2 regions of the Paucibacter sediminis genome follow, and region 1 is predicted to be linked to the other one. Evidence: riboswitches for the same ligand, from Rfam matches in the RefSeq annotation. Region 1 holds a riboswitch; the other holds the start of a gene.
The links. Region 1 has a riboswitch for glycine ahead of PFX98_RS04040 (D-amino acid dehydrogenase). Riboswitches for the same ligand answer to the same signal wherever they lie in the genome.

Region 2: it holds a riboswitch for glycine, as region 1 does, so the genes downstream of both, gcvT (glycine cleavage system aminomethyltransferase GcvT) here and PFX98_RS04040 (D-amino acid dehydrogenase) in region 1, are expected to answer to the same signal.

Annotation. Positions count from the first base shown of each region.
Region 1 covers NZ_CP116346.1:880,653-888,081, forward strand. The annotation lists gene PFX98_RS04030 (isovaleryl-CoA dehydrogenase) at 56-1,708, shown strand; gene PFX98_RS04035 (alpha/beta hydrolase) at 1,710-2,507, opposite strand; glycine riboswitch at 2,581-2,673, shown strand; glycine riboswitch at 2,675-2,788, shown strand; gene PFX98_RS04040 (D-amino acid dehydrogenase) at 2,873-4,165, shown strand; gene fusA (elongation factor G) at 4,288-6,378, shown strand; gene PFX98_RS04050 (hypothetical protein) at 6,497-7,051, shown strand.
Region 2 covers NZ_CP116346.1:4,289,428-4,296,856, reverse strand. The annotation lists gene PFX98_RS19920 (L-serine ammonia-lyase) at 1-475, opposite strand, end outside; gene gcvP (aminomethyl-transferring glycine dehydrogenase) at 488-3,364, opposite strand; gene gcvH (glycine cleavage system protein GcvH) at 3,471-3,848, opposite strand; gene gcvT (glycine cleavage system aminomethyltransferase GcvT) at 3,902-5,017, opposite strand; glycine riboswitch at 5,077-5,189, opposite strand; glycine riboswitch at 5,199-5,302, opposite strand; gene PFX98_RS19900 (response regulator) at 5,413-6,072, shown strand; gene PFX98_RS19895 (ATP-binding protein) at 6,072-7,394, shown strand.

The DNA.
Region 1 (7,429 bases):
CCAGCGACTGCGCTCTACTTCCGGCATCAACAAAGCGAGAGCATGGAGCCCGGGCATGTGGCAGACGCACAGCATCAGCAACCAGGTCGATGACTACGCCGACTACAACGTGTTGGCCACCGACCCGATCCTGCGGCAGGCGCTGGCGCGCGCCGGCGCCGACTGGGCCGAGCCGGCCCTGCTCGATTTCGGCGCGCAGCTGGGCCGGCGCGAGAGCTATGCCCAGGCCGAGCTGGCCAACCGCCACGGCCCCGAGCTGAGGAGCCATGATGCGCGCGGCCGCCGCGTCGACCAGGTGGAGTTCCACCCGGCCTGGCATGAGTTCCTGGCGCTGTACCGCGGCCAGGGCCTGGTGAGCCTCGCCTTCGAGACCGAGCGCCGCGGGCGCTGGAGCGCCTTTGCCGCCGGCTTCTACCTGCATGGCCAGATCGAGGCCGGCAGCCTCTGCCCCGCCACCATGACGCAGGCCTGCATCCCGGTGCTGCAAAAGGAAGCGGCGCTGTTCGAGCGCCTGCGCGGCCAGCTCTACAGCCGCGCCTACGACCCGCGCGACCTGCCGCTGGAACAGAAGACCAGCCTCTGGGTGGGCATGGGCATGACCGAGAAACAGGGCGGCTCGGACCTGCGCGCCAACACCACGCTGGCCACCCCCCTGGGCGCGGGCGGCCGCGGCGGCGAGTACAGCCTGCGCGGCCACAAATGGTTCTTCTCGGCGCCGATGTGCGATGCGCATCTGGTGCTGGCGCGCACCGAGGCCGGGCCCAGCTGCTTCTGGGTGCCGCGCTGGCGGCCCGATGGCACGAAGAACCCCATCCACATCCAGCGCCTCAAGTCCAAGCTGGGCAACCGCAGCAACAGCAGCAGCGAGGTCGAGTTTGCCGATGCCTGGGGCCTGATGCTTGGCGAGGACGGGCGCGGCATCCCCACCATCATCGAGATGGCCGGCTACACGCGGCTGAACTGCGTGATCGGCAGCGCCGGCATCATGCGGCAGGCGCTGGTGCAGGCCCTGCACTATGCGCGCGAGCGCCTGGCCTTCGGCAAGCGCCTGGCCGAGCAGCCGCTGATGCGCAGCGTGCTGGCCGATCTGGCGCTGGAAAGCGAGGCCGCGGCGCTCCTGATGATGCGGCTGGCCCAGGCCTTCGAGCGCGGCGCGGACGCTCCCGCCGAGCGCGCCTGGCAACGCATCATGACGCCGGCCGCCAAGTTCTGGGTCTGCAAGCGCGCCGTCGAGCTGAGCGGCGAGGCGATGGAGGTGTTGGGCGGCAACGGCTATGTGGAGGAAGGCGTGCTGGCGCGCCTGTACCGCGAGGCGCCGGTGAATTCGATCTGGGAAGGCTCGGGCAATGTGATGTGCCTGGACGTGCTGCGCGGCATCGCACGCGAGCCGCAGGCCGCCCATGCCCTGCTGGACGAGCTGCAGCAGCTCGCCGGCGACAGCGCGCCGCTGCGCAGCGAACTCGCCGCCCTGCGCGACCTGCTCACGCGCACCCCGGCCGCCGACTTCGAGGCCCTGGGGCGCCAGTTCGCGCAGCGCCTGGTGCTGCTGGCCCAGGCCTGCCTGATGAGCCAGCATGCCCCCGGCGAGGTGGCCGAGGCCTTCATCGCCAGCCGCCTGCTGGACGCGCAGAGCGGGCGCGTGTTCGGTGCGCTGGACACGCGCGGCATCGCCATCGATGCGCTGCTGGCGCGCGCGCTGCCGATCTGAGTCAGAGCGCGGCGAGCGCCTCGCGCAGGGCCTGCTGGTATTGCTCGAAGCGCTGCAGGTCGTTGTGCGCCGCGCCGGGCACCAGTACCAGCCTGGCCTGCCCTTGCTGCCGCAGCAAGGCCTCGCTGTGCTGGGGTGCGATGAGGCTGTCCTGCCCGCCATGCACCAGCAGCAGCGGCGTGCGCAGCCGGGCCACGTCGGCGCCGGTGTCCAGCGGGTAGCGCAGCAGGCCCGGTGGCACCCAGGGAAAGTGCTCGCGCATCAGCGCCGACATGCTGGCGTAGGGCGATACCAGCACGGTCAGCTCCGGCCCGACCTCGGCGGCCAGCCCCGCCGCCAGACCCGTGCCCAGCGAGCGCCCATAGATCACATGCTTGAGCCCGCGGTACTGCGGCGCTACGGTGTCCCAGGCGGCGCGCACATCGGCGCGCAACTGCGCCTCGCTCTCGATATGGCCGCTGCTCTTGCCATAGCCGCGGTAGTCCAGCATGAAGAGGTCGTAGCCGGCGCGGCGATAGAAGTCGGCGTTGACGAACCAGGTCTGCAGATTGCCGGCGTTGCCGTGCAGAAAGAACACCAGGCCCTTGGGCCGGGGCAGGCGCAGATGCAAGGCCGAGAGCGTGGCTCCGGGCACGTTCAGCCGCAGGTCCTGCACATCGGCGCCGAGCTCGAAGCGATGGCCGGCGGCCAGCGGCTCGGGCTGGAACAGCAGCTGCTCCTGGCGCCAGTACAGCCAGGCCATGGCGGCGCCATAGGCCAGCAGCAGCATCAGGCCGGCCCCCAGAATGGTCTTGCGCATGCAGCATCCTCCACGCTTGCCCGCAGTCTACGCAGGCGGCGCCCCGCCGGATGCAAGACCTGGGCTACACTGGCTCCCGGATTCAGGAGAGTGCGGCCCGCCCTGCGAGCCGCCGCCGAAGGCGCAAGCTCCCATACTCGCTCAGGCCCCGTACTGGATCCGATTTCAAGCCGAATGCTGGAGAGTGCCTCATGTGCAATGCATGGGGCCGCCGAAGGAGCAAGGCGCGGGCCGCAAGCCCGGCGCCGAATCTCTCAGGCACCAAGGACAGCGGGAGCGGCGCGCCCAGGCGCACGCATCCCTTTTGGCATCACTTCCGCCAGAGACTGCACGCCTGCGCGTTCAACCCGAACGGAGTATTCGCAATGCATGTCATCGTCCTGGGCGCCGGCGTCACCGGCATCACCACCGCCTGGTATCTGCGCGCGGCCGGCCATGAGGTCACCGTGCTCGAACGCCAGCCCGCCGCCGGCCTGGAAACCAGCTATGCCAATGGCGGCCAGATCTCGGTCTCGCACGCCGAGCCCTGGGCCAATCCGGGCGCGCCGCTGAAGGTCCTGAAATGGCTGATGAAGGAGGACGCGCCGCTGCTGTTCCGCCTGCGCGCCGACGCCGCGCAATGGCGCTGGGGCCTGCAGTTCCTGCGCGAATGCACGCCCGGCCGCACCGCCCACAACATCCGCAACATCGTCAGCCTGGGTCTCTACAGCCGCGCCAAGCTGCAGAGCCTGCGCCAGGAGCTGGGTCTGCAATACGACCAGCGCAGCCAGGGCATCCTGCACTTCTACACCAGCGAGGCCGAGTTCGAGGCGGCGCAGGAGCCGGCGCGCATCATGCGCGAGCAGGGTTGCGAGCTGGACATGAAGACGCCCGACGATTGCGTGGCCATCGAGCCGGCGCTGGCGCAATGCCGCGGCAAGATCGTCGGCGGCAGCATGACGCCCAGCGACGAATCGGGCGATGCCCATGCCTTCACCCAGGCGCTGGCGGCGCGCTGCGCGGCGGCCGGCGTGCGCTTCGAGTACGAGACCCGCATCCTCGGCCTGGAACAGGGCCGGCAGGGCGTTGAGCGCGTCATCGTCGCCAACGCCGCGGGCGTGGTGAGCCGGCGCAGCGCCGACCGCATCGTGCTCTGCATGGGTTCCTTCAGCCGCCAGCTGGCGCGCGAGCTGGGCGTCTCGCTCAACATCTATCCCGCCAAGGGCTACTCGGTCACGCTGCCGGTGATCGCGCCGGCGCACAGCTACCAGGTCTCGCTCACCGACGACGAGTACAAGCTGGTGTTCTCGCGCCTGGGCGACCGCCTGCGCATCGCCGGCACGGCCGAGCTGAACGGCTACAGCACCGAGCTCAATCTGGTGCGCTGCGAGGCCATCGTGCGCCGCACGCGCGAGCTCTTCCCGCACATGACCGATGGCCAGGGTGCCCAGTACTGGACCGGCCTGCGCCCCGCCACGCCCTCCAACCTGCCCTATATCGGCGCCAGCAAGGTGGCCGGCCTGTACCTCAACACGGGCCATGGCACGCTGGGTTGGACCCATGCCTGCGGCTCGGGCGCAGCCATCGCCGACATCGTCAGCGGCCGACAGCCGGCGCTGGATTACGCCTTCACCGCCGCGACATGCAGGCCACGGCAGCTGCAGGCGGTGGCCGCCTGACAACAGTGTGGCGGCTTTGATCTGACCCCTTGCCGCCGGGCACCGCATCCTCTACGCTGGGGCCATCCCAGAAGGAGGATGCCATGTCCCCGAGCCCATCGATGCACAACGACGGAGGCGCGATGGCCTCCGACAGCCCCAACGGTAGTCGAGGGGGCGCCGGGGGGCCGGCGGCCCAGGCCGAGATCGCCAAGATCCGGACCCTGGCCCTGCTGGGCCCCGCCGGCGCGGGCAAGACCAGCCTGATCGAGGCGCTCTTGCATCACTGCGGCGTCATCACGGCGCCGGGCTCGGTGGAAAAGGGCAACACGGTCAGCGACCACGATGTGCTTGAGAAGCGCATGCAGCATTCGCTCTATGCCTCGCTGGTGCACATGAAGCACCAGGGCCTGCGCATCCACGCCATCGACACCCCCGGCGCGCCCGACTTCGTGGGCCTGGCGCTGCCGGCGCTGGAGGCGGTGGAGAGCGCGGTGCTGGTGATCAATGCGCAGAACGGCATCGAGCTGATGGCCTCGCGCATGATGGAGGCGGCGGCGCAGCGCGGCCTCACGCGCCTGATCGTGGTGAACAAGATCGACGCCCCCGGCGTCAATCTGCCGGCCCTGCTGGAACAGCTGCAGGCCGCCTTCGGGCGCGAATGCCTGCCGCTCAATCTGCCGGCCGGCGGCGGCACCCGCATCGTCGACTGCTTCTTCAACCGCGCGGGGGAGTCGGATTTCGGCTCGGTGGAAGCCGCGCACCGCGCCCTGGTGGAGCAGGTGGTGGAGGTGGACAGCGCCTTCGTCGACCGCTATCTGAACGAGGGCGACGTGGACGCCAGCGAGCTGCATGCGCCGCTGGAGCAGGCGCTGCGCGAGGGCCATCTGATCCCGGTGTGCTTCACCGCCGCGAAGTCCGACCTCGGCATCAGCGAACTGCTGGATGTGGTGGCCAAGCTGCTGCCCAACCCCTTCGAGGCCAATCCGCCCAAGTTCCTGGAGGGCGAAGGCGCCGACGCCAAGCCGCTGCAGGCCGAGCCCGATGCCGGCAAGCATGTGATCGCCCATGTCTTCAAGATCAATGCCGACCCCTACCTCGGCAAGATGGGCGTGCTGCGCGTGCACCAGGGCACGCTGACGCGCAACAGCCAGCTCTTCGTGGGCCATGCGCGCAAGCCCTTCCGCGTCTCGCACCTGTTCATGCTGCAGGGCAAGGAGCATGTGGAGGTGGACCAGGCCATCCCGGGTGATCTGGTGGCGATCGCCAAGGTCGAGGAACTGCACTTCGACGCGGTGCTGCACGACGCGCAGGAAGACGAGCACATCCACCTCGCGCCGCTGGACTTCCCCACCCCCGTGCACGGCCTGGCCATCAGCCCCTCGCGCCATGGCGACGAGCAGCGCCTGTGGGAAATCCTCAGCCGGTTGGTGGACGAGGATCCCTGCCTGAAGGTCGAGCATGTGGGCCTCACCAACGAGACCCTGGTCTACGGCCTGGGCGAGTTGCATCTGCGCATGCTGCTGGACCGGCTGCGCGACAGCTACAAGTTCGAGGTCAAGACCCAGCCGCCGCGCATCGCCTACCGCGAGACCGTCTCGGCCCCGGCCGAGGGCCATTTCCGCCACAAGAAGCAGAGCGGCGGCGCCGGCCAGTTCGGCGAGGTCTATCTGCGCATCGAGCCGCTGGAACGCGGCGCCGGCTTCGAGTTCCGCGACGAGGTCAAGGGCGGCACCATCCCGGGCCAGTTCATGCCGGCGGTGGAGAAGGGCGTGCGCCAGGCCCTGGCCAGCGGCGTGGTGGCCGGCTATCCGCTGGTGGATCTGCGCGTGGTGGTGTTCGACGGCAAGCACCATAGCGTGGACTCCAAGGAGGTGGCCTTCGTGACCGCCGGCCGCAAGGCCCTGATCGCCGCGGTGCAGGAGGCCCGGCCCCTGGTGCTGGAGCCCATCGTGCATGTGGAGATCGTCACCCCGGAAAGCGCGATGGGCGACATCACCGGCGACCTGGCGGCGCGCCGCGGCCAGGTGAACGGCACGCGCAGCGCGGTGCCGGGGCTGATCACCGTGCAGGGCCTGGCCCCGCTGGCCGAACTTGCCAGCTATCAGAGCCGGCTCAATGCCATGACCAGCGGCCAGGGGCGCTACAGCCTGGCGCTCTCGCACTACGAGGCGGTGCCGCCCAACACCCAGGCGCAGCTGATGGCGGCGCACAAGGTCAGCGACGAGGAGTAGACAGGGTCTGGCGCGACACTATCTTGCTCACCCTGGGCAACTGGGGTGAAGCCGGCTTTATCATACGCAGATGTGTTCCGCTGCCCGGGACGTCGCCCAGATCCGCTTGGACAACGCGATGCTCCTGTTTGAAGAGTTCGTTGCCGCCACCGTCAAACACGCCGATGCCGCCGCCCTGCGCGGTCTGGAGCGGCGTTTCGCGGAGCGCTTGCAGATCCAACCCAGCTATTGGAGCCAGATCAAGGGTCGCTCGCGCCAGATCGGCGAACGCCTGGCGCGCCAGTTCGAGCTCTTGTGCCACAAGCCGCAGGGCTGGATGGACCAGGAGCATGGCGCCCATGGCCAGCCCGCCGCCGCCGGCCCGGCGCCGCAGGACAGCACGCCCAGCGTGCCGCAGGATGACGACGAGCGCTTCATCGTCGGCCTGGTGCTCACCTATTACCGCCGCCATCCGCAGCGCGCGCGCACGCGCTTGCTGGATCTGCTGGGCGAGGTGCTGACGCCCGAGCCGGCGCCGCTCGGTGCGGCCAGCGCCGGCAAGCCCGTGGCGGGTCTCAAGCCGGCGGCCCTGCCGGGCCCCAAACCCGTGCCCGCCCCCAGCCCGGCGGATGAGCTGGACGCCTGGCGCCGCCTGCAACAAGGCATCGCGCCGCTCAAGCCCAAAAAGCGCTGATAACGCTGACCCCTAATTTGTTTATCAGATCCGATAAATAACACTTGCGCAAGATAATCAATCGTTTATCATTTGCGCAAGTCGCGGATGGTTCACCGCGGCGAGGCCCCTCTTTCCATTGACGCCTTGACCGGGTGCCGCTCGCCAGAGCTCACCATGCCGCCCGCGGGTCCGAACCGGCCCGCCGTGCCCCGCATGTGCCGCAGCTCCGCGCGACGCTAGCGCCCAAACCGAACTCAGCGCCAGGCTGAGTGCTCTCGTTCCCAGTTGACGCCCCGGTGGTCCGTCCGGCCGCTGCGCTTGGCATCGCCCTTGTGTTCCCCATTAACGCTGCAGCGCCGCAGTGGCGCCGCCGCATTGCCCAGGAGTTTTGCACCC
Region 2 (7,429 bases), 1.9 Mb from region 1:
GCACCTCTTCGGTGACGACGAAGCCGCCGCCCACCGAGTAATAGGTGCGCTCCGCCAGCAACTCGCCCGCCGCATCGAAGGCGCTGAAGCGCATGCCATTGGCATGCAGGGGCAGGCTCTGGCGGCGGAACAGGGTCAGATCTTTCGCCTCGTCGAAGCCAATGCCATGCTCGCCCAGCAGGCTGATGCGCTTGCTGCCGCGGATCTCGGCCAGATAGGCCTCGACGCGCTCCACATCGACGCTGTCGGGCTCGTGCCCGGCCAGGCCCAAGAGCACCGCCTTGTCGCTGCCGTGGCCCTTGCCGGTGGCGCCCAGCGAGCCGTAGAGCTGTGAGCTCACGCGCGCAGTGCGTTCCAGCAAGCCCTCATGGCGCAGGCGCAGCCCGAACAGGCGCGCCGCGCGCATGGGCCCCACGGTGTGCGAGCTCGATGGCCCGATACCGATCTTGAACAGGTCGAAAACGGAAACGGCCATCGGGGGCTCTCTTTACTCGTAGGCAGTCATCGGGGGGCAGGAGCAGACCAGGTTGCGGTCGCCGTAGACGTTGTCCACCCGGCCCACCGGCACCCAGTACTTCTGGCGGCGCAGCGTGGCCACCGGGTAGGCGGCGACCTCGCGGCTGTAGCCGTGCGTCCAATCGGCCTTGAGCAGGCTCTCGGCAGTATGCGGCGCATTCACCAGCGGGTTGTCCTCGCGCGTCCAGACCCCATCGGCCACCTGGGCAATCTCGGCGCGGATCGCCAGCATGGCGTCGCAGAAGCGGTCCAGCTCGGCCTTGGATTCGCTTTCGGTGGGTTCCACCATCAGCGTGCCGGCCACCGGGAAGGACAGGGTGGGGGCATGGAAGCCATAGTCGATCAGGCGCTTGGCCACGTCCTCGGCGCCCACGCCGGTGGCGTCCTTGAGAGGGCGGATGTCCAGGATGCACTCGTGCGCCACGCCGCCACCCTTCACGCCGGCGATATTGCCGCTGAAGTGGATGTCATAGGCGTCGGCCAGGCGCGCGGCCACATAGTTGGCCGAGAGGATGGCCACCTCGGTGGCGGCGGTCAGGCCCTCGGCGGCCATCATGCGCACATACATCCAGCTGATCGGCAGCACCGCGGCATTGCCCAGCGGCGCGGCCGAGACGGCACCGATGGCGGTCTCGCTCTGGTAGCCGGCCGAGCGGTGCGCCGGCAGATAGGGCACCAGATCGGCCACCACGCAGACCGGGCCGACGCCCGGGCCGCCACCGCCGTGCGGGATGCAGAAGGTCTTGTGCAGGTTCAGGTGGCTGACATCGCCGCCGAATTCGCCGGGCGCCGCCACGCCCACCAGGGCGTTCATATTGGCGCCGTCCACATAGACGCGGCCGCCGTGGCTCTTCACCATGGCGCAGATCTCCTTCACATGGGTGTCGAACACGCCGTAGGTGGAGGGGTAGGTGATCATGATGGCGGCAAGGTTGGCGGCATGCTGCTCGCACTTGGCCTTCAGGTCGGCCAGGTCGATATTGCCTTCCTTGTCGCACTTGGTCACCACCACCTGCATGCCCACCATCTGGGCCGAGGCGGGGTTGGTGCCATGGGCCGACTCGGGGATCAGGCAGATCTTGCGATGCGCATCGCCGCGGGACTCGTGCCAGGCCTTGATGGCCAGCAGGCCGGCGTACTCGCCCTGCGAGCCGGCATTGGGCTGCAGCGAGATACCAGCATAGCCGGTGGCCTGGCAGAGCCAGCCGGTGAGCTGCTCGTTCAGCTGCGCATAACCCTGCAGCTGATCGTGCGGGGCGAAGGGGTGCACGCCCGCGAACTCCGGCCAGGTGATCGGAATCATCTCGCTGGTGGCGTTGAGCTTCATGGTGCAGGAGCCCAGCGGGATCATGCTGCGGTCCAGCGCCAGGTCCTTGTCGGCCAGGGCGCGCAGATAGCGCAGCATCTCGGTTTCCGAGTGGTAGCGGTTGAACACCGGGTGCGTCAGGTAGGCGCTCGTGCGCTGCAGCTCGGCCGGGATCAGGGTGGCGACGCCCTTCTCGAAGGCGGCGAGGTCCGCAGAGAGGCCGAACACCGCCAGGATGGCGGCCAGGTCGGCGCGCGTGGTGGTCTCGTCCAGCGAGACCGACACGCTCTGCGCCGAGGTGCGACGGAAGTTCATGCCCGCGGCCACGGCCTTGGCCAGGGTGGCCTCGGTGGCGGCGCCGGTCTTGATCTCCAGTGTGTCGAAGGCGCTGCCGTTGGCCACGCGCTCGCCCAGCGCCTGGGCCAGGATGGCGGTGTAGCTGGCGACGCGCTGGGCGATGCGCTTCAGGCCTTGCGGGCCATGGTAGACCGCGTACATGCTGGCCACCACGGCCGGCAGCACCTGGGCGGTACAGATGTTCGAGGTGGCCTTCTCGCGGCGGATGTGCTGCTCGCGCGTCTGCAGCGCCAGGCGGTAGGCCGGGTTGCCATGCACATCGACGCTCACGCCCACCAGGCGGCCGGGCAGGTTGCGCTTGTACTCGTCCTTGCAGGCCATGTAGGCGGCGTGCGGGCCGCCATTGCACATCGGCATGCCGAAGCGCTGGGTGGTGCCCACCGCGATGTCGGCGCCTTGCTCGCCGGGCGCCTTCAGGAGCGTCAGTGCCAGCAGGTCGGCCGCGACGATCAGCAGGCCGCCCTGGGCGTGCACCGCATCGGCAAGCGCCTGCAGGCCGCGCACTTCACCGCTCACGCCGGGGTATTGCACGAGCGCGGCAAAGCACTCGCTCTGACCGGCCTCGGCGGCGGCACCCACTTGCACGCTGAAGCCCAGCGGCTTGGCGCGGGTGCGCAGCACCTCCAGTGTCTGGGGCAGCACGTCGTCGGCGACGAAGATCACCGTGGACTTGCTCTTGCCCACGCGCGCGGCCAGGGTCATGGCCTCGGCGGCGGCGGTGGCCTCGTCCAGCATCGAGGAGTTGGCGATCGCCATGCCGGTCAGGTCGGTGACCATGGTCTGGAAGTTCACCAGCGCTTCCATGCGGCCTTGCGAGATCTCGGCCTGGTAGGGCGTGTAGGCGGTGTACCAGGCGGGGTTCTCGAGGATGTTGCGCAGGATCACGCCGGGGGTCAGGGTGTCGTAATAGCCCTGGCCGATATAGCTCTTCAGCACCTTGTTCTTGGCTGCCACGGCCTTCAATTCGGCCAGCGCCTGGGCTTCGGTGGCGACGCCCGGCAGTTGCATGCCCTGGCTGCGCTTGATGCTGGCGGGCACGATGGCCTCGATCAGCGCGCGGCGCGAGGCCGCGCCGATCACGGACAGCATCGCCGCCTCATCGGCCGCATCGGGGCCGATATGGCGGGCTTGGAATTCGGCGGCGTTCTCGAGCTCACCGAGCGGCTTCAGGGCAGACATCAACATGGCGCAATCCTCAGGCGCCCGGGCTGGTGGCCGGGGCACCGGTTTTCAATACAACAACGGGCACTCCGTGCCCGCTTTCTTTCTGCTTTGCTGTGAACGGCTGGGATCAGCTGTTCTTGACCAGCTCGTCGTAGGCGGTGCTGTCCATCAGCGCGTCGAGCTGGGCGGGGTTGCTCAGCTTGACCTTGAAGAACCAGCCGCTCTTGAGCGGGTCGGTGTTGGCCAGCGAGGGATCGTTGCGCAGCTCTTCGTTGACGGCGGTGATCTCGCCATCCACGGGCATGTAGACGTCGGCGGCGGCCTTCACCGACTCCACCACGCCGGCCACTTCCTTCTCGGCATAGCTCTGGCCCACATTGGGCAGGTCCACGAACACCACATCGCCCAGCGCGTCTTGCGCATGAACGGTGATGCCCACGGTGGCGGTGCCATCGGCTTCGATCTGGACCCACTCGTGGTCAGGCGTGTACTTGATGTTGCTCATGGTGTGCTCCGAATGTTGGGAGAAAAGACCAGGGGGTCCAAAGAATGGCGGGATCAGCCGCGGAAATAACGATGCGGTGCGAAGGGCGTCGGCGCCACGCTCATGGCCACGCGCTTGTCGCGCACCAGGGCGAACACCGGCGTGCCCACCGCCGTGTGGCTGCTGGGCAGATAGGCCAGGGCCACCGGGCTGCCCACCGTGGGGCCCAGCGAGCCGCTGGTGACGACGCCCAGTTCCTTGCCCTCGGCGTCCACCACCTTGGCGCCTTCGCGCACCGGCATGCGCTCGGCGCTGATCAGGCCCACGCGCTTGCGGCTGGCGCCGCCGGCGAGCTGGCCGTCGATCACCGCGGCGCCGGGGTAGCCGCCGGCACGCGCGCCACCGGCGCGGCGCACCTTCTGGATCGCCCAGGTCAGCGCGCCTTCCACCGGCGTGGTCTCGGTATTGATGTCGTGGCCGTACAGGCAAAGGCCGGCTTCCAGGCGCAGGGTGTCGCGCGCGCCCAGGCCGATGGGCTTGACCTCGGCTTGGGCCAGCAGCTTGCGCGCCAGCGCCACCGCCTGGTCGTTGTGCACCGAGATCTCGAAGCCGTCTTCGCCGGTATAGCCCGAGCGGGTCAGGAAGGTCTCGATGCCGTCCAGATTGAAGAAGCCGCCGGTCATGAAGGTGAGCTTGGCCACCTCGGGGTTCAGGCGCGCCAGCGCGGTGACGGCCTGCGGGCCCTGCAGCGCCAGCAGGGCGCGTTCGGGCAGGCTGATGACCTCGCAGCGGCCGCCGATCTTGGCCTGCAGATGCGCGGTGTCCTGCTCCTTGCAGGCGGCGTTCACCACCACAAAGATGTCGTCGGGGCGGCGGCACAGCATCAGGTCGTCGAGGATGCCGCCCTGCTCATTGGTGAAGAGCGCATAGCGCTGCTTGAACACCGGCAGGTCGATCACGTCGACGGGCACGATCGTTTCCAGTGCGGCACCGGCATCGGCGCCGACCAGGCGCAGCTGGCCCATGTGGGAAACGTCGAACAGGCCGGCCGCCGTGCGCGTGTGCTTGTGCTCGGCGAGGATGCCTTCCTTGTACTGCACCGGCATGTCGTAGCCGCCAAAGGGCACCATCTTGGCGCCAAGTTCGATGTGCAGAGCGTGCAGGGGGGTGGTCTTGAGATCGGCGGACAAGGGACTTACTCCGAGGGCATTCTGAAAGCCCACCCGGTCCTGAGACCGATGGTGGGGGATATGCCCTCGCTGTCCTTGGTACCTGAGAGATTGACCACCGGCGTATCGCCGACAGCTTGCCCCTTCGGTGGGCGAGTTCAACAAAGACCCGCCTCTCTCCAGTGAGGAACGCCTGCATCGAGGCGTCTTGTCAGTCCTTTTGCCTGAGCGTTCGAAGCGTGGGATCACCAGTGCCTCTGCGCCTTCGGCGGCTTTGCGTGGAAAGCTCTCTCCTGACGGCGCGGATTGTAGCCATGGTTTTGGGGCCGGGCGAGCAAATTAAGTCTCGTCTAATGGCCGGCCTTGCCGTGCATGGAAAATCTCACTTCCCCGTAAATCCGGCAAGAGGACTTGGCATGCGACTGCTGCTGGTGGAAGACGACCCGATGATTGGCGAGCAACTGCTCGAGTTGCTGCGCGCCGAAAGCTATGCGGTCGACTGGGTGCGCGACGGCGAACTGGCCGACGCGGCCCTGCAGGCACAGAACTACGACCTGGTGCTCCTGGACCTGGGCCTGCCCAAGCGCGATGGCATGAGCGTGCTGCGCGCGCTGCGGGCGCGCAAGCAGGTCATGCCGGTGCTGATCGCCACCGCCCGCGACGCACTGGAGCAGCGCATTGCCGGGCTGGACGCCGGCGCCGACGACTATGTGCTCAAGCCCTTCGAGCTGCATGAATTGCTGGCGCGCATCCGCGCGCTGCTGCGCCGTGCCAGCGGCCGCGCCGAGCCGGTTTACGAACACCGCGGCGTGAGCATCAACCCCGCCACCCGCGAGGTGGTGGCCGAGGGCCGGCAGGTCACGCTGTCGGCGCGCGAATGGGCGGTGCTGGAGCCGCTGCTGGCGCGGCCGGGCATGGTGCTGTCGCGCCAGCAGCTGGAGGAAAAGCTCTACAGCTGGAAGGACGAGATCAGCAGCAATGCGGTGGAGGTCTATATCCACGGCCTGCGCAAGAAGCTGGGTGCGGCGCTGATCCAGAACGTGCGCGGCGTGGGCTACCGGGTGCCCAAGGAATGATGCTGTTTCCCCGCTCCCTGCGCTACCGCCTGATCGCCTTCCTGCTGCTGGCCTTCTCGCTCTCGGCCCTGGTGCAGGGCGGCAGCGCCTACCGCACCGCGCTGCAGGAGGCCGACGAGATCTTCGACTACCACATGCAGCAGATGGCCTTCTCCCTGCAGGGCAGCGTCGGCAGCGGCACGGTGAGCCTGCCGCTGGGCGACCAGAAGAGCTACGACTTCATGGTGCAGGTCTGGGGCTTGGATGGCGTACCGATGTTCCGCTCTCCGGGTGAAGCCCTGCTGCCGCAGCGCGCGGTGCTGGGCTTCTCGAACCTGGACGCCAACGGCAAGCATTTCCGCGTGTTCTCGCTGCAGACGCGCTACCAGGTGGTGCAGGTTGCGCAGGACCTGGCGGTGCGCCAGCGCATGGCCGGCCAGCTGGCCTTTCGCACCATCGCGCCCATCGCCCTGATGCTGCCGCTGCTGGCTCTGGTGGTGTGGTGGGTGGTGAGCCATTCACTGGAGCCGGTGGCCAAGGTGCGCGACCAGCTGGCCGCGCGCGCGGTCGACGATCTCTCGCCGGTGGCCAGCGAGGAGCTGCCCGCCGAGGTCAAGCCCCTGGTGGACGAGCTCAACTCGCTCTTGGGCCGGGTGCGCCAGGCCTTCGAGGCGCAGCAGCACTTCATTGCGGATGCGGCGCACGAGCTGCGCTCACCGCTGGCGGCATTGAAGCTGCAGCTGCAATCGCTGCAGCGCGCGCCCGATGCACCCGGCCAGGCACTGGCGATCGGGCGCCTGGCCAGCGGCATCGAGCGCGCCAGCCATCTGATCGAACAGCTGATGGCGCTGGCGCGCGAGCAGGCGCCGGGCGAGGCCCAGCAGCTGGCGCAGCCGCTGGCGCTGGACCAGCTCTGCAAGGATGCGGTGGTGGACATCAGCGATGCCGCCGCGGCGCGCCAGATCGACCTGGGCCTGACGCGTTGCGATGCCGCCCAGGTGCGGGGCGAGCCCCAGGCGCTGCGCATGCTGCTGCGCAATCTGCTGGACAACGCCGTCAAATACAGCCCGGAAGGCGGGCGCGTGGACGTGAGCCTGCTGGCCACGCCCGACGAGGCCCTGCTGGTGGTGGAGGACAGCGGCCCCGGCATTGCGGTGGCCGAGCGCGAACGCGTGTTCGATCGCTTCTACCGCAGCGCCGACGCGCAGCAGGCCAGCGGCAGCGGCCTGGGCCTGGCCATCGTGAAGGCGATCGCCGAGCGCCATGGCGCCAGGCTCACGCTGGGCGAGGCGGCGGCGCTGGGCGGCCTGCGGGTGGAACTCAGGCTGCCGCGCATTAAGTGAGGTCTAAGTCTCCGAGAGCAAAGTTCGGCCATCGC